DNA from 3 places in the Rothia sp. HMSC068E02 genome. Region 1 is predicted to be linked to each of the others. Evidence: predicted binding sites of a transcription regulator. Region 1 holds the regulator's gene; each other region holds the start of a gene.
What was found. Region 1 encodes LexA, which represses DNA repair genes until DNA is damaged. Its sites were predicted from a motif close to TCGAACANNTGTTCGA; they were not measured.
Positions count from the first base shown of each region.

Region 2: ruvA (Holliday junction branch migration protein RuvA) is a predicted target of LexA. The motif match lies at 8,319-8,334, and genes of this name have one in related genera.
Region 3: uvrA (excinuclease ABC subunit UvrA) is a predicted target of LexA. The motif match lies at 7,028-7,043, and genes of this name have one in related genera.

Region 1 covers NZ_KV812866.1:50,396-60,143, reverse strand. Annotated here, with positions in the region: gene HMPREF2919_RS00715 (DUF1844 domain-containing protein) at 1-24, shown strand, start outside; gene HMPREF2919_RS00710 (HisA/HisF-related TIM barrel protein) at 198-986, opposite strand; gene HMPREF2919_RS00705 (type 1 glutamine amidotransferase family protein) at 986-1,753, opposite strand; gene HMPREF2919_RS08980 (LysM peptidoglycan-binding domain-containing protein) at 1,872-2,543, opposite strand; gene lexA (transcriptional repressor LexA) at 3,383-4,057, shown strand; gene HMPREF2919_RS00690 (ATP-dependent DNA helicase) at 4,303-6,375, opposite strand; gene hflX (GTPase HflX) at 6,382-8,094, opposite strand; gene HMPREF2919_RS00680 (class I SAM-dependent methyltransferase) at 8,238-8,861, shown strand; gene dapF (diaminopimelate epimerase) at 8,975-9,748, opposite strand, start outside.
Region 2 covers NZ_KV812882.1:738,173-747,920, reverse strand. Annotated here, with positions in the region: gene HMPREF2919_RS04630 (RelA/SpoT family protein) at 1-2,378, opposite strand, end outside; gene secF (protein translocase subunit SecF) at 2,660-3,880, opposite strand; gene secD (protein translocase subunit SecD) at 3,883-5,574, opposite strand; gene yajC (preprotein translocase subunit YajC) at 5,674-6,033, opposite strand; gene ruvB (Holliday junction branch migration DNA helicase RuvB) at 6,400-7,386, opposite strand; gene ruvA (Holliday junction branch migration protein RuvA) at 7,558-8,178, opposite strand; gene ruvC (crossover junction endodeoxyribonuclease RuvC) at 8,410-9,099, opposite strand; gene HMPREF2919_RS04595 (YebC/PmpR family DNA-binding transcriptional regulator) at 9,398-9,748, opposite strand, start outside.
Region 3 covers NZ_KV812882.1:699,873-709,620, reverse strand. Annotated here, with positions in the region: gene HMPREF2919_RS04500 (anion permease) at 1-1,081, shown strand, start outside; gene HMPREF2919_RS04495 (glycoside hydrolase family 1 protein) at 1,275-2,756, shown strand; gene HMPREF2919_RS04490 (GNAT family N-acetyltransferase) at 2,943-4,088, opposite strand; gene uvrA (excinuclease ABC subunit UvrA) at 4,117-7,005, opposite strand; gene HMPREF2919_RS04480 (MBL fold metallo-hydrolase) at 7,146-7,919, opposite strand; gene HMPREF2919_RS04475 (formate--tetrahydrofolate ligase) at 9,268-9,748, opposite strand, start outside.

The sequences.
Region 1 (9,748 bases):
AAGCTCACCGGCCCGGTGTACTAAACCAACTGGTGTACTAAGCCAGGACGTGCGCTAAACCAGCAGGCCTACTAAGCCATATCTGGTGTATGCCATCACGAAGCCCCGCATCCCTCGTATTGAGGAAGACGGGGCTTCGTCACATATAAAGCCTGTGCGGATAAGAAATCTACGCGGGCTAAAGCAGAGCGGTAGCTTTAGCGGGAGCCAGCGACCTCAAGAGCCTGTTCAAAACTAAAGTTACCCACATACAGCGCCTTGCCAAGCACCACGCCCTCCAAACCATAAGGCACCATAGAACGCAGCTTCACAAGATCAGCCAGCGACGCCACACCACCGGACGCCACCACCCGACAGGCAGTCTGAGCCAGCACCTCATCCAGCAGCTCCGCACCCGGGCCCGCCAGAGAACCGTCCTTACTCACATCCGTGACGATATAGCGGCGCACACCCGCGCTCTCCAGCCACGCCAGCGCCTCCGCCAAATCAGGCCCCGACCAATCGGTACCGCGAGCCACCGTCACCCAGCCCCGCTCGGGGTTATAACGGGCATCGAGGCCAAGAGCCAGAAGATCAGAATCGGCATAATGAGCCAGAACACCTTCAAGCCAGGAAGAATCCGCCAGAGCCGCACTAGTCACGTTCACGCGGTCCGGATTCAGGCTCAGGGCGCGCTCCAGACTCTCAGCATTACGCACACCGCCACTGACCTGAACACGAACCGGAGCGGAGCCGGTCATCCAGGCATTCTCGGCGCGGACAGCGGCAACCACCTCAGCCAGAACCTCAGTATTCGTGCCACGACCAAACGCCAAATCAAGGTCAACCAGGTGAATCCAGCGAGCACCAGCCTTCACCCAGGTCAGAGCCGCCTCAACGGGGTCGAGGCGCTGCTCACCACCGGACAGGGTGCCACCCACCGGGCGCACCGCGTAGCCTTCAGAAATATCAACGGCGGGCAGAAGTTCAAGAACGGGTGCAGACATTAGTTACCTCCCGCAGCAGTAGCGGAGTCACCAGAAGACAGGCGACCGGTCGCCGCCAGGGATGCAACCCAGCGGCGCATAAACTCCGCACCCAGCTCACCAGATCCCACCGGGCAGAACTGCACCGCCGTCAGCGGACCGTTCTCAACCGCCGCGATATAGGCGGGCTCGGTGACAGTCCACGTCACCGCCGGAGGGGCAATATATTCAATGCTCTGATCAAAAGCCCACTCAAAAACGCCGTGCTCAGATTTGAAGTGAGCCTCACCCTCAAGATCCTTGAGCAACGTACTATCGGAGGAAGAACGCAGGGCAGAAGCACCGGGCGCCAGGTCTCGGGCAGAAAGCTCCACGCTCTCACCGGGCCACTCCCCCATGCACTGCACCTGAACCTGCCCCATCTGCGGATGCTCCACCGTCACCGAGTCGAAGAGGCAGCTCAACGCCGCACCGGCAACCAGCACCGGACGACCGCCAGCAACACGGCGACCAATCACGCGCTCAGCGTCCTTAGCTTTCAGGTCTTCGTACGCCTCGAGAGAGCTCACACCGCCGGTCACCACCATGCCGTCAGCTTCACGCAACTGGTCGGGCACAGCGGTCACGATAACGTCCGCCCCCGCATCCTGAAGAAGCTTCACCAGAGGACCACGAGTTCCGGGTTCCCCCAAAACGGCAACCACGGGACGAGCGGGCTGAGTGGTCTGTACAGATTCAGTTTCGACGGGTGTGGTTGCAGCGGGTGTGGGTTCAGCGGGAACAGGCATCGGTGCGCTCCTATTTCATAGGCTCAAGAATTCGACTCAAGCGCTCAGCTTGAGAGATAGCGGGTTCGGAGTCAAGACATCAACCTCATGCAGAAGCCAACCACGTACGTGTCCATGCTTAGCGCTGAGTCTGAGGAATTTCCAGACGCTGACCGGCATCAACAGAGGTGCTGGTCAACGAGTTCAACTCCATAATACGAACCACAGTATCACGGGTGTCACCCTGCGGATCCACCGCCTGAGCAATATCCCACAGGGTCTCGCCATGCTTGACCACAACGACGGTTCGAGTCACCGAAGCGTTCTCCACAGAAGCAGAAGCCGCCGGGCCAAAGAAGCTAATAGCACCGAGCACAATCAGCGCCGCCAAAGTCAGCAGAGGCAGCCCCTTCAGGAAACCGCGCACAGTACCAAGACGACGAATAGAAGCGGGAACCGCGCGCAGAAACTCGCCGCCCTTAGCCAGAAGAACACTCTTCACGCTAGGGGTCTGCGCATCAGAAGCAGTCTGCGCGCCAGAAGCTACAGAGCGAACCGGTGCCTGAATAGAGCCAGCAGGGGCAGAAGCGGCGGGAACACGAGTAGGCTGACCCACCTGAGCGGGGCGAGGCGCATGAGCCGCACGAGAAGAGCGAACAGACTGCGAAGACGCAGGCACACGAGAACGCCCCTGCATGGTGCGGGCCGACACGGTGCTGGCGGACGCAGTGCGGGCGGGGTGAAGTACCACCAAACCTGCCGGAAGGTGTGCAGAAGTGCCACGAGAAGCAATAGGTGCTGCAGTAGTCATTGTGGTTCCTTTCTCTCAGCTCGCCCCGGGGTTGCCCCGCGGGTCTAGCAATGCCGAGCGATACCCGCTCGGAGGTCCTAGTTGAGTGATAACTATGGAGTGGTGATTGTTAGGCGATAACTATTGGGTAGCTAGTCCCTAGTTAGGTCAGAGCGTCGGATGCACCGGGCTGCGCTGGGTCGCACTGGGTGACCCCGGAACCCCATCCCCTGCGCTCTCTCTTCGCCAGATGCTCCCTAGAGCATCCAAGGTAGATCATGCGAAGAGAGAGGCAGAGGATTCGAATACATTCGAACACCCATTCACTCTCCTCTCCCGAAAGACTCCGGGTTGAATCTTCGAATATTTTTCGAACATTCACCCGTAAATCCTGAATTCCAGGAGAGATTCAAGAGTATATACGAACTCTTGTTCTAAAGTCTAGCAGAGATGTACTAAAAATTTCTTCGAGTTTCGAAGAAAAAATCTAGAATATTTGTTTGAGTTTTTCGGTGTAGTGTTCTACACTGGTGTCAAGAGACGTTCCACACGCTCCTGATGAGTCCTACTCACAGCAGGTTTCTGTACCCGTTACAGCTTGGTTCTGTATCTAAATGCAGGTGCTGCTGACTGAGTTTTATAGGGCGGAGGCGCATACTCGTTGCCCGCGTATCGCTCCGGCACGGATAGAATTCCTCCACCCCCTGACGAGATAAGACCAATTTCAGCAGAACCAAAAAATTTTTAGGACACCATCGGAAAACGTGTGAAGCACCCATCCGTGCCCCGACCGGACTGTGTCTCAAACAGACTGCAGAGACCGGAATACAGAAATCGGGGCACAGACCGAAGGAAAAGAAATGGCAACAGCACCCCGTCCGGCGCTGACCGCGCGCCAGCAGAAGATTCTTGACGCGATCCGCACCGAGATTGAACAAAAGGGTTACCCGCCGTCCATGCGCCAGATTGGTGACATGGTGGGTCTTGCGTCCCTGTCTTCGGTCACTCACCAGCTCGGCCGTCTCGAGACCATGGGCTACATTCGCCGCGACCCCAAGCTCCCCCGCGCCATTGAGGTGCTGGATGAGAACGGCGTCGGCATCCACGGTAGCGCTTCCTCTTCCCTGCCCGAGCTGCCGAACTTCGAAGTCGGCGATGAGGACCTCGTACCCGTTCCCCTGGTTGGACGAATTGCAGCGGGCGGCCCCATTACCGCCGAGCAGTCCGTGGAGGATGTGCTTGCCCTGCCCCGCCAGCTGGTCGGTAACGGCAAGCTTTTCATGCTCAAGGTCAAGGGCGATTCCATGATTGACGCCGCAATCTGCGACGGCGACTGGGTGGTTGTCCGCGAGCAGCACACCGCAGACAACGGCGATATCGTTGCTGCTCTGCTCGACGATGAAGCAACCGTAAAGGTGTTCCGTCAGGTTGACGGCCACACCTGGCTCATGCCGCGCAACTCCAACTACGAGCCGATTATGGGTGACCGCGCAACCGTCATGGGTAAGGTCGTCTCCGTGCTGCGTAGTCTCTAGAAAACCACAGCCTCTAGAAGATGCAGTCTCTGAAAGACGCGGGCTCTAAACAGCCACAGCATCTCAAAGAAGCTGTTTTAAACAACACAGCCTCTAAAAGACATAGCTACGAGGCTTTTAGCTCTCTATAGAAATCACCCCGGTGATACGTAAACGTTCACGTATCACCGGGGTGATTTCTATATGTCTAAATTTATATGCCCAAAACGGGGCGGCGGCGCGGCAAGGAATGGATCTCGCCCGAGCTAACGCTCAATACTCGCCGAAAGACGAGCCAGCGCACCAATCACGGCTGCCTTATTCTGCGTCGACCACATCGGCGGCATCGCCTTCATCAAGAAACCGCCGTAACGTTTAGTCGCCACACGAGAATCCAGTACAGCCACCACGCCGCGGTCAGACACCGAACGAATCAGGCGGCCCGCGCCCTGCGCCATACGAATCGCCGCATGGTGAGCAGAAACCGCCATAAAGCCGTTACCGCGGTGACGGTTCACCGCCTCCGTACGAGCCTGCGCAATCGGGTCGTCCGGGCGGGGGAACGGAATGCGGTCCATCACCACCAGGCGGCAAGAGTCACCCGGAACATCCACGCCCTGCCATAGGCTCATCGTTCCGAACAGGCATGAGTCAACGTCCTCGCTGAACTCCTCCACCAGAGCCTTGAGCGAAGACTCACCCTGCAGAAGAATGTTCAGGTCGCTATGCTCACGCATGTACTCGGCGGCACGCTCAGCGGCACGCTTCGAGGAGAACAGGCCCAGGGCGCCGCCCTCCGACGCCTCGCACAGCTCACGCAGACGCTCCAGCTGACCCTCGTGCACACCAAATCCCGGAGGCTTCAAATCTCCGGCAACGTACATGATGCCCTGCTTGCGGTAGTCGAAAGGTGAACCCACATCGATACTCGTCCAGCGCGGCGCACCCTCCCCTTGCAGTCCCAGGGCAGCGGCTGCAACATCAAAAGAGTCACCCACCGTCAGGGTCGCACTCGTCAAAATCACGGTGCGGTCAGCGAACAGGCCGTCACGCAACTGCAGGCCAACGCTCAACGGAGCGATATTCAGGGTCGCCGGGTCGGTATCGGAAGCAGCCACGTAGCGGCCGTTCTCCCAACCACCCTGACGAGAAATCCACAGAACGTCCTGCTCGCCCGAAGCCTCCAGAATGCGGCTGCTCATATCGTGCACCTCAGAGACACGCGAGCGCGCCATCTGCAGGCCGGCGTCAACGTCCTGACCGTCCGGTTTGGTATCGGACAGGGCGGTGCGGGCGGCATCATTTACCGCAGAAATAGCGGTCAAAAGGCGACCGTCCAGGCCCTTCAGAAGGCCCTCGGCAAGACCCTCGAAAGCGGTCTCCAGGGTGCCAGCAGCCATTTCCAGCGCGCCGGAATCAGCCTTCGAATGCTTCTTCACGCTACGTGCCGCACGGCGAACCATCGCAACCGTCAAAGAACCAGACACGGCACCGGTCACACGGTCCACCAGTTCATGAGCCTCATCAATAATGACCGTCTCATGTTCGGGCAGAACCTTCATGCCTTCAAAAGCGTTAATCGCCAGCAGGGCGTGGTTCGTGATGACAATGTCAGCCTCAGCGGCACGGCTACGCGCCATCTCGCTAAAGCACTCTTCCACCAGCGGGCAGCGGCGACCCAGACACTCGGCGGCGCTGACCGATACCTGAGCCCAGGCGCGGTCAGAGACGCCGGGCTTCAGCTCGTCGCGGTCGCCGGTCTCAGTGCGGTCGGCCCACTCGCGCAGGCGCACCACTTCCTCACCCACGCGGGAGGTCGAAGAAGGCATGTCAAAGAGAGCATCCGGCTCGTCTTCCGGGTAGCCGCCCTCCAGCTTGTGCAGGCAGAGGTAGTTATTGCGGCCCTTGAGCAGAGCCACCTGCGCCTGCGATTCAGGGCGCGGCTCCAGCGCTTGTAGAAGACGCGGAATATCGCGGTTCACGATCTGCGCCTGCAGGGCAAGAGTCGCCGTCGCAACAACAATCGGCTGGTCCGACTCCCCCACCCGCGCCAGGGCAGGAACCAGGTAGCCCAGAGACTTACCGGTACCGGTACCCGCCTGGACCAGCAGGTGACGCTGCAGTTCAAGAGCCTGCGCCACATGCGCCACCATGGTGCGCTGACCGGCACGGTTCTGACCGCCAGTGGCGGCAACCGCCTCGTCCAGCAGGGTCAGGGCATCCTTCGCACCGGGCAGGGTCTCAAGCTCCTGCCCGGTGAATCGGGTGCCGTCGGTCGCCGATCCGGGTACAGTTCCCGGGGTGTTTTTGGGCGCGTTGATGCTCTCGGTCACGCTCATCCGCCTCTAGAGAGCCTCGGGGGTAGAGGACTGTTCGGATTCAGAAGCGGTCGCTTCAGCCAGGGCGTGTGCCTCCGCAAGTTCCTCTTCCAGAACCTCCAGCAGGTCGCCCTCCAGCACATACTCGGACAGTTCGGAGGCGACATCCTCACGGACCAGAGCCACCACGAAGGTGCCGTCCGATACGAAATCGGTGCTCTTAATTTCGGCATCCCACTCGTGCAGGCGCGAAATAATCTCACCGTGCGAGTACGGAATCAGCAGCTTCACCTCAATGGAGGGGCGCGGAATGGTGTCCGCAATCTTCTGCTTCAGCTCCTCAATACCCTCACCGGTACGCGCCGAAACAATCACGTGCTCCGGCTCGCGCTGACGCATACGCTCCAGCACGAACGGGTCGGCGGCATCCGCCTTATTCAGCACAATGATCTCGGGGATATGGCGGGCGTCGACCTCCGCGATGACCTCGCGGACAGCACGAATCTGACCCTCCGGGTCCGGGTGCGAAGCATCCACCACGTGCAGGATGACGTCAGCGTCAGCGACCTCTTCCAGGGTGGAGCGGAACGCCTCGACCAGCTGGGTCGGCAGCGAACGCACGAACCCCACCGTGTCAGAAAGGGTGTAGCCGATACCGTCCGGGGTCTGAGCCTTACGGACGGTCGGATCCAGGGTCGCAAACAGGGCGTTCTCCACGAGCACGCCCGCGTCGGTCAGACGGTTCAGCAGGGAGGACTTACCCGCGTTCGTGTACCCGGCAATAGCAACCGAAGGCACACGGTTACGGCGACGGTTCAGACGCTTCGTCTCACGCGCCGGCGCCATCGCAGCAATCTCACGCTTAAGCTTCGCCATGCGAGCGCGCAGGCGGCGGCGGTCCATCTCAATCTTGGTTTCACCGGGACCACGCGAACCGATACCCTCACCGGCTGCGGCACGGCCACCCGCCTGGCGGGACAGGGACGCACCCCAACCACGCAGACGCGGCAGCATGTACTCCAGCTGAGCCAGCTCAACCTGCGCCTTACCCTCGCGAGACTTAGCGTGCTGAGCGAAAATGTCGAGAATCAGGGCGGTGCGGTCAATGACCTTGACCTTCACGATGTCTTCGAGGGCACGACGCTGCGAGGGAGCCAGTTCGGAGTCGACAATGACGGTATCGGCACCGGTCGCCTCGACAATGTCCTTGAGCTCCAGTGCCTTACCGGAGCCGAGGAAGGTGCCGGGGTCCGGCTTGAGGCGGCGCTGAACCAGGCCGTCCAGAACCTCGGAACCTGCGGTTTCAGCCAGCGCTGCGAGCTCACGCAGGGAGTTCTCTGCGTCCTCGACGGTGCCCTCGGTCCACAGGCCGGCAAGCACCACGCGCTCGAGGCGCAGCTGGCGGTACTCGACCTCGGTGACGTCTTCAAGTTCGGTGGAGAGGTTCGCGATACGGCGCAGTGCGCGGCGCTCAGCGAGGTCTTCCTGGTCACCGTCATATTCGGAATGCTCGCGCTGAACGTCAGAAATTTCACGCGCGCGAGTATCCAGCACACGGCGGCTATTGTTGCCGTGAGTGCTGGAGGAGTTATCGCTGTGGTGCGCGGTACCGGCGGCGTCATAAGTAGTGACGGAGGCGGCGGCCTGGGATCGGCCCAGAACGCGGTCTACGGTGCGGCGCAGCTGCTCATCGCTGGGCAGCTTTTCGGTATCAGATACGGGGGTGTTCTTAGAATTCATACGACTCTAATTCTACCGCCGTTGCCCGCATCAGGTAGGGGGTTCGGTCGCCTGTGCGCTCAGGGCGTGTAAGCTGTTGACCCGCCCCGTGCATTCTCTGCCCGTGTGCGGCGGGTTCTTGCCCTACCGGTACACTGGATAGCATGAGCGAGCAGCATTATTTCTCTGAAACCCCCGAGACCGAATTCAAGCCCCGCCCGGTGCAGGTGGAGCTTGCCGGCCGCAAGGTCACCGTCACCACAGCTAACGGCATTTTCAGCCCCTCCGGCATTGATAAGGGCACCGCTATTTTGCTGCAGGAAGCACCCGACCCGCAGGGTACACGCATGCTCGACATCGGCTGCGGTTGGGGCCCCATCACCCTGACTTTGGCGATGCTCGCCCCGCAGGCGCAGGTGCACGCGGTGGACGTGAACTCCCGCTCCATCAGCCTGACCGAACGCAACGCTGCCGCTCTCGGCCTGTCAAACGTCACCGTGGGAACCCCCGACTCTGTTGACCCCGAACTGCGTTTCGATACAATCTGGTCGAACCCGCCGATTCGCGTGGGTAAGGAGGTTCTGCACGAGATCCTGCTGACCTGGCTGCCGCGCCTGGCGCCCGGCGGTGACGCCTACCTGGTGGTTCAGAAGAACCTCGGCTCCGATTCACTACAGAAGTGGATGGACGCGCAGCTTGAGGAGCTGCACCCCGGCGAGTTTGAGGTGTCCCGCTATGCGACGTCGAAGGGTTTCCGTATTCTGCAGGTGCACCGCTACGAAGACTAAAACCCCCTGACGCTGACCGCTAGGGGACGTAAAAGCGGCGGGTGTTTTCTGAACGTGTTATCAGAAAACATCCGCCGCTTTTCTCTATAAAATCTCTGTTCTAAAACAGCACGTTATCGCAGTACGACGATCGCAACCATCTGCGCCGGACCAGCCAGAACAACATGCTCCAGGTCATCCGGACCCAGCACGAAAGTCACCGCAAGGGTACCGCCGGGCACATGCACCAGCCACTCATCCGGTGCTTCCTCGCCGCCCCAGAAACGGGTCGCCGCAGCCGCCGCACACGCACCGGTACCGCAGGAGAGGGTCTCACCCACGCCGCGTTCGTGCACGCGCATGCGGATAGCGCCCACCTGCGCGCCGCTCTCAACATCCAGGTCAACCGGCACCACAAACTCAACGTTCGTGCCGTTGACCGGGGCGGGGTTCACCTGCGGCAGGCTGTGTAGGTCCAGGCCGTCCAGCTTACCGTCGGAGCCGAGCATCACCACGGTGTGCGGGTTACCCATCGAAATGGACAGGCCAGCACGCGGAGTCTTCAGGCCGCGAGCAGATACCAGGCAGTCCTCGCCACCCTCGCGGGCAGCCTCACCGTGAATGAAGCTCCACGGACCCATATCAATCGCGTAGCCCTCTTCGGTGCGCGCCACAGTCTTCACGCCGGCACGGGTACCGATCTTGACGGTCTCGCCCACCTCAAGCTCAATCAGGCCCTCAGTGCGCAGGTACTCCACGAACGCGCGCACACCGTTGCCGCACATTTCAGCGATAGAGCCGTCACCGTTGCGGTAGTCCATGAACCAGACAGCGTCCGGGTGCTCTTCGAGCAGCTTCTGACCCGCGCGGGAGGCGGTGCTGCGGGCAGCACGAATGAAGCCGTCCGC
Region 2 (9,748 bases), on a different contig from region 1:
CCCAGCTCCAGGGCGAAGCGGTCCACCACGGTGCGATCCTCCGAGGTGTGCACGCGCGCATCCAGGATGTTCACGCCCGACTCAGAAATTGCACGGATCAGGTCGCTCAGCAGGCCCTTACGGTCCAGTGCCTCCACCTGAATCTGCACACGGTACGTAGCGGTCGGCGAAGACGCCCACTCGACCGTGGTCACGCGCGGCTCCTCGTCAGCGTTACGCATGTTCGGGCAGTCGCGACGGTGCACCGAAATGCCGTTGTAGCGGGTCACAATGCCGATAATGTCATCCGGCGGGACCGGGGTGCAGCAGCGCGCAATCTTCGTCAGCACACCCTCAGCACCCGGCACAATCACGCCGTTATCGCCAATCGCCTTGCGGGTCGACTTCAGCAGCGTCTCGTCAAAGTCGCTGACCTCAACCTCGGGTGCCGGCTCGTCGCCGCGGTGCACCTCAACGAGGGTGTCAATGACCTGCTTCGGCGCGATCTCGTGCTCACCAATCGCACGGTACAGCGACGCCACATCGTTCTTGTGCAGCAGCTGAGCCACCTGAGTCATAATCTCCGGGCTCATCATCTTCTGCAGCGGCAGCTCACTGTTGCGCATGCTCTTGGTGAGCATCTCGCGGCCGGCGAGCAGCGCCTCCAGGCGGCGTTCCTTCGCGAAGTACTGGCGGATCTTTGTGCGAGCGCGTGAGGAGCGAACGAACTTCAGCCAGTCCTCGCTGGGTCCGGCGTCTTCGTTCTTCGTGGTCATAATCTCCACGGTCGCGCCGGTGGGCAGGACCGTGTGTAGCGGCACGAGGCGGCCGTTGACCTTCGCGCCGACCGTGCGGTCGCCGACTTCACTGTGGATGGCGTAGGCGAAGTCCACGGGGGTGGAGCCGTTGGGCAGGGCGATTGCCTCGCCGTTGGGGGTGAGTACCACGATTTCGTCGGTGTCGAGGGTGTCCGCGAGCGACTCGTAGAACTTCTCCGACTCCGGGTTGGAGTTCGAAATCTCGGCAATGGACTGCAGGATGCCGACGTTCATCATCGCCGAGGTCTGGGTGCCCGGCTCCTTCGGGTCCTTCACAGGCGCGCCGCCACGAGCTGCGACCTTCTCGCCGCGCGACGCCGCCTTGTAGCGCCAGTGCGCAGCCACACCGTACTCAGCTTCTTCGTGCATCTTGTAGGTGCGGATCTGAATCTCAAGCGGCAGGTTGCCCGGACCGTACACGGTCAGGTGCAGCGACTGGTAGTTGTTGTTCTTCGGGTTCTTAATGTAGTCCTTGAAGCGGCCGGTCATCGACGGCCACAGGGACAGCACGTGGCCGAGCACGGTGTAGCACTCCGCCTCTTCCTCGACCATGATGCGTACGGCGAGGATGTCGTTAATCTCGTCGAAGCTGCGGCCCTTCGTCTTCATCTTCTGATGAATCGAGTAGTAGTGCTTGGGGCGGCCCGTCACGGTCGCGTCGATGCCCACCTCTTTCAGGCGGTCCGTAATCTTGGTGCGCGCCTCGTTCAGGAACTTTTCGAGGGCGGGGGTGCGTTCGCCAACCATGCGCACCATTTCGGCGTAAATTTCCGGGCTCATGGCGGCGAAGGACAGGTCCTCCAGCTCCCACTTGATCGTGTTCAGGCCCAGGCGGTGCGCGAGCGGCGCGTAAATTTTCAGGGTCTCTTCTGCCTTCTTCGCGGCGGAAGCCTGCGGCACGAAACGCCAGGTGCGGGCGTTGTGCAGGCGGTCGGCAAGCTTGATGAGCAGCACGCGGATGTCCTTGCTCATGGACAGCACGAGCTTACGAATCGTCTCAATGGAGGCGTTCTCGCCGTAGGTCATCTTGTCCAGCTTGGTCACGCCGTCGACCAGGTAGGCGACCTCTTCACCGAACTCTTCGGTGAGCTGCTCCATCGTGTAGTCGGTGTCTTCCACGGTGTCGTGCAGCAGGCCGGCGGCGAGCACGGGGCCGGTCGCGCCCATCTCCGCAAGAATCGCGGTCACAGCGACAGGGTGCGTGATGTACGGGTCACCGCTCTTACGCTTCTGACCCTCGTGGCAGCGGTTCGCCACCTCGTAGGCGCGCTGCAGCACCTGGATGTCTTCATCCGGGTGGTAGCGGCGCACGGCACGCACGACCGGCGCAATCATCGGGGAGAAACGGATGGTGCCGCCGTGCGAATCGGACGCCTCCATCGTGCTGCTGCGGCTACCGAAGACGAGGCGGTTCGGCACACGTCCGCCAGCAGCCATGACGCGGTGCGAGCCGCGTTTCTTCTTTGCGTCAGACGAATCAGTTTCAGGCAGAGGAATCGGGCCAGCGGGCCGAACCGCGGGCTTCTCGGCGGTCCCTGCAGGGTTCTCAGCGTTGGTGTTCACGGCAGGTTCTGCACTCATTCCAGGCTCCTTCGGACTCAAGATAATCAGCCGCACACTCAGGTTCCTCATCGTTGAGGGCTATACCGGCCAAACCAGCCATCAGCAGGCTCAAACGCGAGCGCACAGTATCTTCACTTCTTATCCTACCCAGCGGTCTGGAACGCGCCAAACTATGCGACGTTTTAACACACCAGAGCGCGTTGTTTAGGAAATAATCGGGCACGCTAAAGGGGAGCCGACACCTTTCGGTATCGACTCCCCTATCGTTAGTAACGCCAGTAGCGCTGGCGGAACGTTGGCTAACCGTTCAGGTTCACGCGGTGAATCTCAATGGTTGCACGTGCCGGCTTCTTAGCGGGCTTCTCGGTTGCCTTCTCGGCTGCGTTGTCCGCATCGGTCGCCTCGTCGGCAGAATCCTTAGATTCCTCAGCAGACTTGCTGGACTTCTCAGACTTAGCAGCCTTCTCAGCCTCGGCGGGCTCCTCCGAAGAGTCACCCTCAGCCTCGTCAGCATCCTCAGCGTCCTTGAAGCTGCCGCTCTCCACCTTCGCGGTGTGCTCACGAATCTGGGGCTCGCCCAAACGCAGCGAAGCATACAGCGGCGCAGACACGAACAGCGTACCGAACATGCCCACCAGAATACCCACGAATAGCGACAGGGACAGGTCCTGCAGAGTACCCGCACCCAGGATGAACGCACCAATGAACAGGATCGCGCCCACCGGCAGAACACCCACAATAGCGGTGTTAATCGAACGGACCAGAGTCTGGTTCACCGCCAGGTTAATCTGCTCGGCAAAGGTCGTGTCGCGGCGTTCCAGCACATCCTCGGTGTTCTCACGGATCTTATCAAACACCACCACCGAGTCGTACAGCGAGTAGCTCAGAATCGTCAAGAAACCAATAATTGCACTCGGAGTGATCTCGAAGCCGAACGCGGCGTACAGGCCAACCGTCACCACCACGGTGAAGAACAGGCCCGCAATAGACGCCAGCGACATCTTCCAGGTGCGGAAGTAGAACGCCATACCAATCAGCGCAAGCACCACAAACGCGACCAGACCCCAGAACGCCTGACGGGTCACATCCGCACCCCAGGTCGGGCCCACAAACGAAGAGGTCACGTCATTCTCAGAGACGCCGTAACCCTCCTGCAGAGCCGCCTTCACCTGCAAAGTCTCATCATCGCTGAGCTTGCTCATCTGGGCACGAATCGTACCCGGCGCAATATTGGTCACGCGAACATCCGAAGCGTCCTTCGCCTTCTCGTGAATAATGCGCTCACCCGTAGCAGTATCAACGTGCGCAGTCTTCGAGACCACGAACTCCGAACCGCCACGGAAATCAATACCCAGGTTGAAGCCGCCACCAACAGCCGGAATCAGAACCGAAACCGCCATCAGCACAGCCGCAAGCAGTAGCCACAGGCGGCGCTTACCCACGAAGGGGTACGAGCGGGCACCCGAATGCAGGTCATTACCGAAGCGGGCAAAAGCATTAGGTTTCACATCGGTAGCCATGCTTAGCTCTCCTTCTTCTCATCAGAAGCAGACTCGTCAGCCTCAGCGGCAGCACGCTCTGCACGGCGACGCTCAGCAATGCTCAACTGCTTCTCCTCCGGGCTGCGGAGGCGACCGGCACCACGGTACAGCGGCGTAGCGCCCAGCGACTCAGGCGACAAGCCCGAGTGGCGGTGACCCTCACCGAAGTAGCGGGTATTCGCCAGCAGAGTCAGCATCGGGTGGGTGAACAGGTACACGACCACAAGGTCAGCAATCGCAGTCAAACCAAGGGTGAACGCGAAGCCCTTCACCGAACCGACCGACACCACGTACAGCACCACAGCAGCCAGCAGGTTCACAGCCTTCGACGCCAAAATAGTGCGGGATGCACGCTGCCAACCGTGGTTCACCGCCGACGGGATCGTGCGGCCCGCACGGATCTCATCACGGATACGCTCGAAGTAGACGATGAACGAGTCAGCCGTAGCACCAATCGCCACAATCAGACCCGCCACACCAGCCAGGGACAGGCGGTAGTTCAACGCCCAACCCAGCAGCACAATCGCCTCATACGAGATGATGCCAGCCACAACCAGCGACATCATCGTGACAAAGCCCAACAGACGGTACTGGAACAGCGAGTACACGAACACCAGCAGCAGACCAATCAGGCCGGTCAGCAGACCCACACGCAGCTGCTCCGAACCCAGGGTCGCAGAAATCTGCTGCTCCGACTGGATCGTGAAGCTAATCGGCAGGGCACCGTACTTGAGCTGATCGGCGAGAGCCTTCGCCTCCTGCTCGGTGAAGTTACCGGTAATCTGCGGCTTACCGTCAGAAATCACAGCCTGCGACACCGGGGAAGACAGCACCTTGCCGTCCAGCAGAATCGCGAAGCGGGCACGCGGATCATTTGCGTTCTGTGCACGAATCGCGTTCAGGCGAGAAGTAATGTTCTGGAACTTCTCACGAGCCTCATCGTTGAACTGAATGTTCACAGCCCAACGGCCCGTAGTCACGCCCTGACCGGTCGTCTCCTGCGAGTGGCTTGCGGTAGAAATATCGCTACCGCTCAGCTCCACAGGACCCAGAATGTACTTCTCCTGACCGTCAGTGGAACACGCCACCATCGGCTTAGTCGGGTCCGCACTATCGGCGTCCTCATTACGTGCCGCGGTGCAGTCCTTCGCCTCGTACTGCTTGTACAGGTCTGCAGTAATCCAGTTACGGTCCGAACCATCAGTCGGCTCCGCGGACGGCTTGGGCAGCTTATCGTCCGCAGTGCGGGCATCCTCAGCCACCGCAGTACCGGCACCAGAAAGCAGCACCGGGCGGAACGTCATATTTGCAGACGCCTGAATCAGCTGACGAGTCTCAGCGCTAATCGTTCCGGGAACCGAAACAACCACGTTATTACCCGAGCCGAAGGAGGTGGTAACCTCCGCCTCCGAAACGCCGGCACCATCAACGCGCTGACGAATAATCTCAACCGCCTGGTTCAACTGCTCCTGGGAGACGTTCTCATCCGAAGAGCCGTTAACCTTCGGAGAAAGAATCATCTGAGTACCACCCGAAAGGTCCAGGGCGAGCTTCGGCGCCCAAGAACCTCCCGAATAGGTGGTGCCGAAAATACCGGCAGCCATAACAACCATGAGCAGGACCATCGAGAGGAGCGCCCCTCGCGCGGCTGCAAGCGGTGAACGCTTAGCCATAATGTTCCTTCTTCGTGTGAATAGTATTGAGTGTTCTACAGATTCCGTAACGCGAAAACCCGACGCCGCTCACTGGGCGCCGGGCTCATACGCTCTGAATTACTTAGCAGTATCAGAAGAGGTATCGGAAGCGGGAGCTTCGGATGCGGTAGCCTCGTACACGTCCTCGGTCAGGGGCGCCGCGGGGGCTTCCTCCTCGACGACGGCCATAATCGCGTTCAGTGCCAGGGTGATAACAACACCGTCCGCAATCTGAAGCTGCAGCTTGTTGTTCTCAAGGTCAGTGCTGACAACGGTGCCGTAGATGCCGGAACCAGTCATCACCTGGGTGCCGGGGACGAGAGACTGCTGCATTGCGCGCAGTTCCTCCATCTGCTTACGCTGACGCTTCTGGGCGGAGAACATCATCCATGCCAGCAGCGCCATCATGGCAATCATAATCAGGAGGTTAAAATCCATGGTCTCACTTTCACATCCGCACCCGTGCCGCTCACCGCGAGGGTTGAGCGTACCAGAAGGTGTGGAATCGTAGATACAGTACGTATCCATCCTACGCGAGAGCATGAGCTTTAGCGCCCCGAACCAGCGTTTTTGTGAGGTTAACCTGAGTTTTGGACTCTCTCGGCGTAATTTTATGTCGCCGACAGAGCCGGGCAGAGCTCGATGGAGCCTGCAGAACCGGTAGAAGAGCTTGCCGCGCCTGCAGAAGAACTACCGCCCCTGCAGAAGAGATACCGGGGGCACAGAGAAGCCCGCGGGAGGTTACTGCCTCCTACGGGCTACTACAGTGTTATCAGCTGGTGCCGACCTAAAGCTGATACGGATCTAGAGCTGAATCTCCGGCGCTTCCAAGCCGAGGTGCTCCCATGCCGCAGGCAGAGCCACACGACCGCGCGGGGTGCGACCAATCAGGCCCTCACGCACCAGGTACGGTTCGGCAACCGTCTCCACGGTCTCCGTCTCTTCACCCACCGCAATGGCGAGGGTGGACAGACCGACCGGGCCGCCGCCGAACTTGTGAATCAGCGCCTCCAGCACGGCACGGTCCAGACGGTCCAGGCCGCGCGAATCCACCTCGTACATGTCCAGGGCGGTTGCGGCATCGGTCGCATTGATGCGGTCCACACCGTTGACCAGTGCCCAGTCACGCACACGACGCAGCAGGCGGTTCGCAATACGCGGCGTGCCGCGGGAACGACCGGCAATCTCGGTGAAACCCTCGGAGGTAATCTGCATATCCATCAGACCAGCGCTACGGCGCAGCACCAGCTCCAGCTCCTCCACCGAATAGAACTCCAGGTGACCGGTAAAACCGAAACGGTCACGCAGAGGACCGGGCAGTAGACCCGCACGGGTCGTCGCACCCACCAGGGTGAACTGCGGCAGCTCCAACGGAATGGAGGTCGCACCCGCACCCTTACCGACCACAATGTCCACACGGAAATCTTCCATCGCCATGTAGAGCATTTCCTCAGCCGGGCGGCTCATACGGTGAATCTCATCCAGGAACAAAACCTCACCGGGAGTCAGCGAAGACAGAATCGCCGCCAAATCACCCGAATGCTGAATCGCCGGGCCGGAGGTGATGCGCAGCGGCGCCTCCATCTCTGCCGCAATAATCATCGCGAGAGTGGTCTTACCCAGACCGGGAGGGCCCGACAGCAGCACATGGTCGGCGCTACGGCCACGCATCTTCGAAGCCTCCAACACCAGGGACAGCTGCTGACGCACGCGGCGCTGACCCACAAAGTCGTCCAGGGACTTAGGGCGCAGTGCCGCCTCAATCATCTTCTCTTCAGGCTCTTCTTCCATCGCCACCAGGCGCTGGGCGGGAGCTGAAGACGCCTGAGTGCCGGGCACCTGACCGGGAAAATACCCGCCGGAAACCAGGGACGCCGCGGGCTGCGGCTCATAGGGATTCTGGCTCATAGAATTCTTCTTTCACAAAAGTTTGAGTGGGATACATCGAACAGGGCGCGCCGCTTAGTGGCGGCCCACCGTGTTCTGAGTACCCAAGGATGCGAGCACACCGCGCAGAGCCACACCCACCGGCTCAGTCTCTGCGGCAGGGTTGTGCTGCACGTAAGCGTCAATAGCGGCGGAAGCGTCCTTCTCACTCCAGCCCAAGGAGGTGAGAGCGTCAAGCACCTGCGGCTTCCAGACAATGCCCTGGCTCAGCGGCAGCTCATCGGTCTGGCCATCGCTGAGAATCAGCTTACCGGCAAGCTCCAGCACAATACGGCGGGCACCCTTCGGGCCAATACCGGGAACCTTCGTGAACGCCTTATCGTCACCGGTCGCCACGGCGCGCTCCACCTCAGCGGCAGTGTGAACACTCAACACCGCCAGCGCAATACGCGGACCAATACCGGAAACCGAAAGCATCATGTCAAACACTTCACGCTCGGCAGGCTCCGAAAAACCGTACAGAGTCATCGACTCTTCACGCACAATCATGGTGGTCAGCACGGTAGCCTCCTCACCCGTGCGCAACTTGGAGAGAGTACGCGCGGTAGCGTACACGAGCATGCCAAAACCGTTCACGTTAATCACCGCATGATCAAGGCCCACCTGAGCCACACGACCGGTCAGGGATGCAATCATTTCTCTCCACCTTTCAACACCGCGCCTAGGAATGAGGCTCGCGGCAGTGTGAGGGCACCGGGAACTCCGGCACCCGCAGAACGCACTCCCCCAGTTCAACGGGGAGACACTACAAGTATATTAGAATATTTCTTCTGAAATCAAGCATATATTCGAACTTCTTAGCGAATACATGCGAGCCAACAGGAGACGGCACACAGGCCCGCGAAGGCACCTCTAGCGGCGGCACCTCTAGCGGCGAGCACGCGCCTCCGCCTCCATCCAGGCACGCTGCGCCGGAGTCAACGACCCGCCACGAGGCGCCTGCGCCGGGCGTGAGCCCTGGTGAGTCTGCGTCTGAGCGGACATATTAATGCCCGAACCAATGCCGCCGCCACGCCAACCGTGACAAATCGCAATCGCCAGGGCATCGGCAGCATCGGCAGGCTTCGGCATGGAATCCAGCCCCAAAATACGGGTCACCATACGACCCACCGACGCCTTATCGGCGCGGCCGCTACCGGTCACCGCCGCCTTCACCTCCGAAGGGGTATGGAAGAACACTGGCACGCCGCGCATCGCCGCTGCAGAAATCACCGCGCCCGAAGCGTGCGCCGTACCAATCACCGTGTTCACCTGCTCCTGAGCGAAGATACGCTCAATCGCCAGGGCATCCGGCTTATAGGTGTCCAGCCAGTGGGAGGCGGCGTTGAAAATCCAGAGAATACGCTGGTCCAGGGACTCCGCCGGGATTGTGCCGGCAACACCCACGTTCACGAAGTGCGCCTTACGGTCGGCGGTCATATCGAGCATGGAGAAGCCGCAGCGGGTCAGACCCGGGTCAACACCCATGATGCGGGTCGCACCCGGCACACGTTCCACAGCGGCGGCGGTACGGTTCTCGCGCATGCTATCGCGTGCGGCAGGTTGAGCGGCGGCCATCATCTCCCCTTTCGACAAACTCCCTATAGAATCTCTAGATTCTAGCCCTTCAGAATCCTAGCACCCGGCACTGGGGTGTGCCACGAGCACGGTCGCTACAAGAGCAGTCACTACAAGCACGGTCACCGCGAGAACAGTCACCGCGTGCCCCGCGAAAAGTACCCAGCGCCTCCCCAAAATGCGGTATCGCAGGCAATACAGCCCAAACGCTAAGAAGCCACTCCCCCAACCAGCCACCCTACGGCGGCTCGGTTAAAGGAGCGGCTTCTTCAAGCATCAGATATCAGAATCCGAGTGATTACTCAGCTTCCAGCTCTGCCATAACCTCGTCAGAGACGTTAGCGTTCGAGTAGACGTTCTGAACGTCGTCGAGCTCTTCAATAGCGTCTGCCAGCTTCAGGAACTTCTTGGCGCCCTCGGCGTCCAGGTCGACCTGCATGGTCGGGCGGAAGACCGGGTCGTCGTTGTTGTACTCCAGGCCAGCCTCGTCCAGTGCCTTACGGATCTCGGGCAGGTCGGTCGCTGCGGAAACAACGGTGAAAATATCGCCCTCGTCCAGAACCTCTTCGGCACCTGCATCCAGAACAGCCATCAGAACGTCGTCCTCGGTCAGACCGTCGGTCTTGGTGACCTCAGCAACGCCCTTACG
Region 3 (9,748 bases), on a different contig from region 1:
GCGTGCGCTCGGCAAGTCCTCCCTCGGCCTGTCCTACGGTATGGCAATCACCGACCTGGTTCTCGCCCCCGCCACCCCCTCCAACACCGCGCGTGCCGGTGGCGTGATTTACCCGATTATCCGTTCCCTCTCCGAGGTCAACGGCTCCACCAACGAAACCCCCGAATCACGCCGTAAGCTCGGCTCCTACCTGCTCATGACCGAGGCGCAGGTCAACACCATCACCTCCGCCATGTTCCTGACCGCAATGGCGGGCAACCCGCTGGCGCAGAAGTTCGCGCACGACCACAACATCAACCTCGACTGGGGTACCTGGGCCCTGGCCGCCATCGTTCCCGGTCTTGCCGCGCTGATTGTCATGCCGTGGATCATGTCGAAGATTTACCCGCCGACCATCAAGAAGACCCCGGACGCACCCGAGCACGCCCGCCAGGAACTGCACGAAATGGGCCCCATGAGCTCCAAGGAATGGATTATGCTCGGCACTTTCGTGCTGCTGCTGGTCCTGTGGATTACCGGCACCGCCCTGGGTATTGACGCCACCAGCGCCGCATTCTTCGGCATCGCAATTCTGCTGGTGACTAAGGTCCTGACATGGAAGGACATGGCGAAGAACTCCAGCGCATGGTCCACCCTCATCTTCTTCGCCGTGCTCGTCGGCATGGCAGACCACCTGAAGAAGCTCAAGGTCGTCGACTGGATCGGTCAGCAGGCGGCGCACAGCGTCAGCGGCATGGCATGGCCCATGGCGTTCGCGATTCTGGTTCTGGCGTACTTCTTCATCCACTACATGTTCGCTTCGAACACCGCGCAGGTTGTGGCACTGTACGCCGTGTTCCTCGGTGCGGCGGTAGCTGCCGGTGTTCCGCCGATGTTCGCGGCGCTGTTCCTCGGCTTCATGGGCAACCTGATTGGCGGCATCACCCACTACGCCTCCGGCCCGGCGGGCGTGTACTACGGTTCCGGCTACTTCAGTGTGGGCGAATGGTTCAAGATCGGCTTCATGGCGGCTATCGTGAACCTCGTCGTCTGGGGCGTAGTCGGTACCGCGTGGCTGTTCGCGCTCGGCTTCGCCAACTAGTAGCGCAGGCCCCGCGGCGGCCTAGCTCAGCGTAAAAGCGCTGTATAAAAGCCCGGTGTTCTCACGTGAATTTTCGTGTGAGAACACCGGGCTTTTGCGCGCCCGCTAACGTCCCAAAACAGCGCAAATCCTAGTAATCCCCCACCCCCTCCGCTAGGGTAGAAGCAAGACCCAAAGCACCCTGGAGGATGCCGTGCATCAGGACCAGCACATCACCGCACTACCCAACAACCAGACCGGTAACAACCCGGCGCTGACCGAGCCGCAGCCGCTCGGCGCGTTCCCTGACGGTTTCCTCTTCGGAGGCGCCACCGCCGCCAACCAGTTCGAAGGCGCCTGGAACGAAGACGGCAAGGGCCCCAGCCTGCAGGATGTGCTGCCCGCCGGCGGCCTGTACCCGCGCACCGCGGAACCCACCGAGGACAACCTCAAGCTGGAGGGCATCGACTTCTACCACCGCTACCGTGAAGACATCGCCCTGCTCGCGGAGATGGGTTTCAAGGTGTTCCGCTTCTCCATCGCCTGGTCGCGTATCTTCCCTCGCGGCGACGAAGAAACCCCGAACGAGGCGGGCCTCGCTTTCTACGACCGCGTGCTCGACGAGCTTGAAAAGCACGGCATGGAGCCGCTCATCACCCTCAGCCACTACGAAACCCCGCTGCACCTGGTGGAGCAGTACAACGGCTGGACCAGCCGCGAACTCATCGGCTTCTACGAACGCTACGCCCGCACCGTGTTCGCCCGCTACGGCAAGCGCGTGAAGTACTGGCTGACCTTCAACGAAATCAACTCGATGCTGCACCTGCCGTTCATGTCCGGCGGCATTAACACCCCGGCGGATCAGCTCAGCGACGCAGACCTGTACCAGGCGATGCACCACGAGCTGGTCGCCTCCGCACGCGCCACCGCTGCGGCACGCGAACTGGCACCGGGTGCCCAGGTCGGTTGCATGATTCTTGCCATGCCCACCTACCCGCTCACCCCCGACCCCACCGACGTACTCGCCGCCATGCAGACGGAGCAGGCGAACTTCGCGTTCGGTGACGTGCACGTGCGCGGCGCATACCCCGGCTACTTCCTGCGTGCCCTGCGTGAGAAGGGCGTGGAGCTGAACGTCACCGAGCAGGACCGCGAGGACCTGAAGAACGCCGTGGATTTCGTGTCGTTCAGCTACTACATGTCCACCTGCGCGACCGGCGACCCGGCACGAGGCGAGCGCGGCGAGGGCAACATCCTCGGCGGCGTGGCGAACCCGACCTTGCCCTCCAGCGAATGGGGCTGGCAGATCGACCCGACCGGCCTGCGCGTGGTCCTCAACCAGTATTGGGACCGCTGGCAGAAGCCGCTATTCATCGTGGAGAACGGCCTGGGCGCCCGCGACGAACTGGTTGAGGTGAACGGTGAGCTCACCGTGGAGGATGACTACCGCATCGACTACCTGCGCCAGCACCTGCGCGCGGTGCGTGAAGCCATCGAGGACGGCGTGAACGTGCTCGGCTACACCACATGGGGCTGCATCGACACGATTAGCGCCTCGACCGCGCAGATGTCCAAGCGCTACGGGTTCATCTACGTGGACCGCAACGACGATGGCTCCGGCACCCTGGAGCGCTACCGTAAGAAGTCCTTCCACTGGTACCGCGAGGTGATTGCCAGCAACGGCGCGGAGCTGTAACCGGTCAGGTTCTACCCCCGCCCCGCGAAACTAGCACGCGAAATTCACGGCGCGTGAAACTCAGGCCCCCTCGTAAGCCTGAGCCCCGCGAAACCAGCGACAAAAGGCCCCCGAGACTCTGAATCTCGGGGGCTTTTGCGCATGTCCGTTATGCCTAGCGCGGGCAAATCTAGTCTGTAAGCAAACCTAGTCCATGGGCAGGTCATTCAGACTGGTCGAGACGTACTCCCACCAGGTCGGCACCAGCCCGGCGTTCATCGCGACCCTCTGCGAGAGGATGTGCGAGGGGCTCGTACCGTAGAACGGCAGGTACCCTTCCGCCAGGGTCAGACGTGCGGCATCACGCACCAGCACGCTGGCGATGCCGGCGCCGCGCCAGGCGGGCAGCACATCGATACCGATTTGGCGCATTATCGGCGAATCGTCGCTCACACCCACGAGGGCGATAGGGTCTGCGAGCGCAGGGTCGCTCTCCCCCGCCGCGGGTACATCAGCTGCATCCTCTTCCACCGGGTATGCGGCGAGCACCAGCACATCCGGGCGGGTCACGCTAAAGCCCAGCGCGTTCGAGTAGCGCTTATCCCCGCGGAAACGCTCAATCTGCTCAGCGTCCAGCAGCTCCACGCGCAGGCGGGTTACGCGCGCCTCCGTGTCTTCCGGGTCAACCTCAAGTGCCCCCGCGGAGGCGTTTGCCTCCCTGCGGATGGTGCGCTCGCCGGTGATTTCGGCAAGCAGCGCCGCCTTCAGTTCGGCGGGGTCAACGCGGCGCATCATGCCCACACCGGGCACGGCGCACTTCACTTCCTGCGCCTGCACACCCTCGGGTACGACCGAGTTCAGCAGGGCGCGGCCGGGCGTGTAGTAGACGCTCGTGCCGCTGACCTGCAGCGTGTAGGGGGTGACCAGTTCATTGAGCTGGCGCAGCGGCGCGTAGTCACCCAGCCAGTTCGACTGATCGCCGAGCATGTAGTCGATTGCCCTGTCGAGCACGCGCGGATGCTTGGCGCAGAGAATGCCGACGCTCGCATAGTTGGCGACGCGCAACTCCCAAATGTCGTCGTTGCGGCGGCGTGCGGCACCCATCTTCTCGGAGGGCGGCTGCACGGTGGCGAGCAGCGGCAGGCTCTCGGCTTCCGGGTAGTCGCGTAGCTCTTCGAGGGCGCGGCTAATCGAGCCGGGTGCCTGGCAAAAGTCCGCCTCCAGCTGGGTGTGCAGGATGTGCCGCGCACGGTCCGCGGTGGTCACAGCACCACGATTCACGGCACCACGGTTCACAGCGCCACGGGTTGCCTTAGCTCCCCGAGTGGGTTCGGTTCCTTGAGTATCAGTCATGTAGGTTTCCTCTAGGTCAAGTTCTTGGCTAGCTCAGGATTTCGGCAAGGAACGCGCCGGTGTGCGAGCCCTTCACCTGAGCCACCTGTTCCGGGGTGCCTTCGGCGATGACGGTGCCGCCGCCGCTACCACCTTCGGGGCCCATGTCGATAATCCAGTCGGCGCACTTGACCACGTCCAGGTTGTGCTCGATGGTGATGACGCTATTGCCCTTGTCGACCAGCGATTGCAGCACGGCGAGCAGCTTGCGGATGTCTTCAAAGTGCAGGCCGGTGGTCGGCTCGTCCAGCACGTAGATGGAGCGGCCGTTGGAGCGCTTCTGCAGTTCGGTTGCGAGCTTCACGCGCTGCGCTTCACCGCCGGAGAGGGTGGTTGCGGGCTGGCCCAGGCGAATGTAGCCCAGGCCCACATCCACGAGGGTGTTCAGGTGGCGCGCAATCGGGGTGAATGCGGCGAAGAACTCTGCTGCTTCTTCCACGGGCATTTCGAGTACGTCGGCAATGGTCTTGCCCTTGTAGTGCACTTCGAGGGTTTCGCGGTTGTAGCGCTTGCCGTGGCAGGTTTCGCAGGGCACGTACACGTCCGGCAGGAAGTTCATTTCAATCTTCAGGGTGCCGTCGCCGGAGCAGTCCTCGCAGCGGCCGCCCTTGACGTTGAAGGAGAATCGACCCGGGGTGTAGCCGCGCATTTTCGCTTCGCTGGTCTCTGCGAACAGCTTGCGGATGTGGTCGAACACGCCGGTGTAGGTGGCGGGGTTCGAACGCGGGGTACGACCGATGGGCGACTGGTCCACGTGAATGACCTTGTCCAGGTGTTCCAGGCCGTCGATGCTCTTGTGGCGGCCGGGTACCTGCTTGGCGCCATTGAGCTTGTTCGCCAGGGAGGTATACAGAATGTCGTTGACGAGGGTGGATTTACCCGAGCCGGACACACCGGTCACCGCGGTGAACACGCCCAACGGGAAGGACACAGTCACGTTCTTGAGGTTGTTTTCGCGGGCGCCGCGCACGATTAGCTGACGTTCCTTGTCCACGGGGCGGCGGGATGCGGGCACCTCAATGCTGCGGCGGCCAGCCATGTAGTCGCCGGTAATGGACTTGGTGTTCTTCAGCAACTCTTCAAAGCTGCCGGAGTGCACGATTTCGCCGCCGTGCTCGCCGGCGCCGGGTCCTACGTCCACGATCCAGTCAGCTTCACGCATGGTGTCTTCGTCGTGCTCAACCACGATAAGCGTATTGCCCATATCGCGCAGCTTGGTCAGGGTTTCGATGAGGCGGCGGTTATCGCGCTGGTGCAGACCGATGGAGGGCTCGTCGAGCACGTAGAGCACGCCGACCAGGCCGGAACCAATCTGGGTTGCGAGGCGGATGCGCTGCGCCTCACCGCCGGAGAGCGTACCGGCGGAGCGTGAGAGGGTCAGGTAGTCCAGGCCCACGTCCAGCAGGAACTGCAGGCGCGCGTCAATTTCCTTGAGGACCTGCTCGCCAATCTTGGCTTCGCGGGCGCTGAGCTGCAGGCCACGCACGAAAGCGAGCGCGTCAGCCAGGGACAGGTCGGTAATGTCTGCGATAGACTTGCCGCCGACCTTCACACCGAGGATGGTCGGGTTCAGGCGCGCGCCACCGCAGGAGGGGCAGGCGACCTGGCGCATGTACTGTTCGTAGCGGTCGCGGGCGAAGTCCGATTCGGTTTCTTCGTGCTTGCGCTTGATGTATGCCTTCACGCCTTCGAATCCGGAGGTGTAGCGGCGTTCGCGGCCGAAACGGTTGCGGTAGGACACCTCGACCTTGTAGTCCTTGCCGTCCAGGATGGCGGCGCGGGTCTTGGCGGGCAGGTCCTTGAAGGGGGTGTTCAGGTCGAAGCCGAGCTCCTCCCCCAGGCCGGCGAGCAAGCGCAGCCAGTATTCGGTGGTTGCTTTACCCTGCGACCAGGGGGCGATAGCGCCCTCACCGAGGGTCAGGTCGGGGTTGGGTACGAGCAGTTCGGTGTCGACTTCCAGGCGCGAGCCGATGCCGTCGCAGGCGCTACACGCGCCGAACGGCGAGTTGAAGGAGAAGGCGCGCGGCTCGATGGTGTCGATCTGCAGCGGGTGGTTGTTGGGGCAGGCGAGGTTTTCACTGAAGGAGCGGGTGCGTTCGGGGTCGTCCTGCTCGCGGTCCACGAAGTCGATGAGCACGCGGCCGTCGGCGAGCTTGAGCGCGGTTTCGATGGAGTCAGTCAGGCGCTGGTGAATACCGTCCTTAATGACGATGCGGTCGACGACCACCTCGATGGTGTGTTTGTACTGCTTGGCGAGCTTGGGCGGGTCGGAGAGCTGCACGGTTTCGCCGTCCACGCGGGCGCGCGAGTAGCCCTGGGTGAGCAGGTCCTTGAACAGGTCCACAAACTCGCCCTTACGTGCGCTGACGACGGGCGCGAGAATCTGCAGGCGGGTGCGTTCGGGGTACTCCTGCAGAATGTCCACAATCTGCTGCGGGGTCTGCTGGGTGATTTCCTCACCGCATTCGGGGCAGTGCGGGTGGCCGATGCGCGCCCAGAGCAGACGCATGTAGTCATAGATTTCGGTGATGGTACCGACGGTTGAGCGCGGGTTCTTGGAGGTGGACTTCTGGTCGATAGACACCGCCGGGGAGAGGCCCTCGATGAAGTCTACGTCGGGCTTATCGACCTGTCCGAGGAACATACGCGCGTATGAGGACAGCGACTCGACGTAGCGGCGCTGACCTTCCGCAAAGATGGTGTCGAAGGCGAGGGAGGACTTACCGGAGCCGGAGAGGCCGGTGAAGACGACCATCGCATCACGCGGAATGGTGAGGTCTACGTTCTTGAGGTTGTTTTCGCGGGCACCCTGAACCCGGATACTGGTCAGGTCGTTCGCTTTGAGTGCGGTGCTACCGTGTGCCGGGCGGGGTGTCATCGAAAATCCTTTCGTCTTATCTTCGAATTTAAATTCTACACCCTCACGCCTTTCACCAGCGGGATTATGCGGCCGGTGAAGGCATGAGGGTGCAGTACTTATATGAGGCGGACTAGGAGGCGCAATTCATCACGTGCGGTTTACCAGCCGCGGGTTCCCCACTCTTCCAGGTGGGGGCGCTCGTCGCCGAGGGTGGTGGAGCGGCCGTGGCCGGGCAGCACGATGGCATCATCGTCGAAGCCACCGAAGAGCTTTTCAAGCACGTTGGAGAAGAGCTCACCGAACTGCTGCGGGGAGTCGGTCTTGCCCACGCCGCCAGGGAAGAGGGCGTCGCCGGTGAACAGCAGGGTTGCGGGAGTGCCGTCTTCCCAGGTGGTTTTGAGGGTGTAGACGATGGATCCGGGGGTGTGGCCGGGCACGTGCAGGGCGCGGATGACGGTGTCAGAGAGGTAGAAGTCGAAGCTTTCGCCGCCGGTCAGCTCCTCTTCGACGGTGTAGTCTTCCTGCTCCTTAATAGCGGCTGCGTCAGCGGCGCCTGCGGAGGTGACGGCACCGGTGAGGCGGTCGAGCTCCTTAATGGCACGGATGTGGTCCCAGTGGCCGTGGGTGACCAGGATGCCGGTCAGACCGATTGCGCGGGGCTTGAGGGAGTTGAAGTCCTCGTCCCTCTCCATAACGCGCACGCGGCGTTCTTCGCCGTCTGCCAGTTCGAGCTGCGGGCAGTCGTGCAGGAGCGCGTCGAGGGTGTAGGCGTAGAGTTCTTCTGCGTCGTCTGCGGGGTCGATGAGTACCTGCTCGCCGGTGGCGCGCATGGTGATGAGGTAGACGCTGTTGTCCATCTCGGAGACGCTGAACGCACGGACGGTCAGTTCGGGGTTCTCAAAGATGAGGGTGGGTTCGGGGTAAGTAGTCATAGTTCCAGTGTAGGGGTTGTGACCGCACAGCATGCGCCTATGCGGTTCGCTCCCCTATCAGCGCATTCGGCGTTGACCGTGCGGGATGCATGTACGGGTTGCTTGTGCGGGATGCACAGGGAACAGATTCTGGAGCATGCTCGGTACAGATTAGGCTCAGTACAGATTGGGTTCAGCACGGATTAGGTCCCGGCTGGATTCCGCCTGGCTGAGGGTTCAGTGAAATTCAAAAGTCCGCCGAAATTCAAAAGTTAAACAGAGAAGCGACTGCGCATCGATACACAGTCGCTTCTCATGACACCCAGGGGTATCTATCACTCACTCAAACACAAGCAACCCGAGGACTTTGGAAATCTCACGATTACTTGATGACTCAATAGTAGCGAACTTTTTGGGGGCTGTTTTACCACCCAATTTGGTACGGAGAGCCGGATTTAGTGACCCGCGCCTCATTGTAATCATTCTGTAATAAAAACAGGTGTTTTTTAGGGTATCCATACGTACCAATTTCATTTTTTTCGAGTTTTAGCGTGACTTATTTCACCCAAAATAATTTTAGAATTTCCCTCTTTTGGCACTTCGGTGCACCTTTAACTTAAGCTCCACACTCGGCAATCCCAAAGGTTCAATACACAGTTTTAGCCCGGTATTCTGCGGAAGTAGAGGGTTAAGGTGAAAGTATCTTCAAGTACTTGCAACTTCATGAGCAGGAAAAAATGTACTGCTCACCGTTCAAAATCTGCACAATTATTCGCGCGAGGGCAAAATCAATTGGTCTGTTTTACCCCTGTAGGTACCCCCTAAAGTAGAGGTTTTATTACAAAACAATAACATCAGCCCCACTTTCAGGTTCACTGAGTGCACCCATTAAAACCCCTTTCAAAAAGCAAAATACCTAGTCAATGCCGTATTTTCACAAAATGCAAGACAGTGTGTCACTAAAAAATCAACCTCTATAGATTGTTTAATAAAACCTGACCTTCAAGCACAAATAGAGCCCAATTATTAACCAGCACGTACCAATTCCGCCCTCAAAACAGGCGCCCTAGAAGCCTCAATGAAAGGTTGAAAGACCCCTCCACCAGGGGTTTCAGGATCCTTCACTCCCCCTGGTTGCAGTCTGGTTGTAGCCAGGTTTCAGCTTGGTTGCAGTCTGGTTTCACTCTGTTTTCAAGAGCTCCCTCGCCCTCAAGCGTTGCGCACCTCGTATTCGCCCCTCATGCTTCCATGTATCTGGGGCAGAGCACTCTACAAAAGCACCATAGGGCACAGCAAAGGCGGCGCCTCTCCCCCGCTGTGGGGAAGGAGCGCCGCCTCCACTAGCTATAAATCAGCTGGAACAGCCGCTTTAGGACAGGCCGACCATCACGCCGTTCTCGTCGAAGCCGATGCGCTCAGCTGCGGGGCTCTTGCTCAGGCCCGGCATGGTGCGCATGGTGCCGCAGATAGCGTAGACGTAACCGGCACCTGCAGCCAGGCGAACCTCGCGCACGGGCAGGGTCCAGCCGGTCGGTGCGCCCTTCAGAGTTGCATCCGAAGAGATGGACAGATGGGTCTTCGCGATAACCACGGGCAGGTGCGAGTAGCCCAGCTCAGCAAAACGCTTCAGCTGCTTAGCGGCAGCGGGAGCAATCGAAATGCCGTCCGCGCCGTAGACCTTGGTCGCAACCTTCTCAATCTTGGTCTCGATGGAGTCCTCAAGATCGTAGGTGTACTTCAGATCCGAAACGTCGTCACATGCCTCAGCAACCACGTCTGCCAGGTCGGTGGTGCCCTTACCACCCTCAGCCACACCGCGGTGGATAGCGACGCGAGCGCCAGCTTCCTCA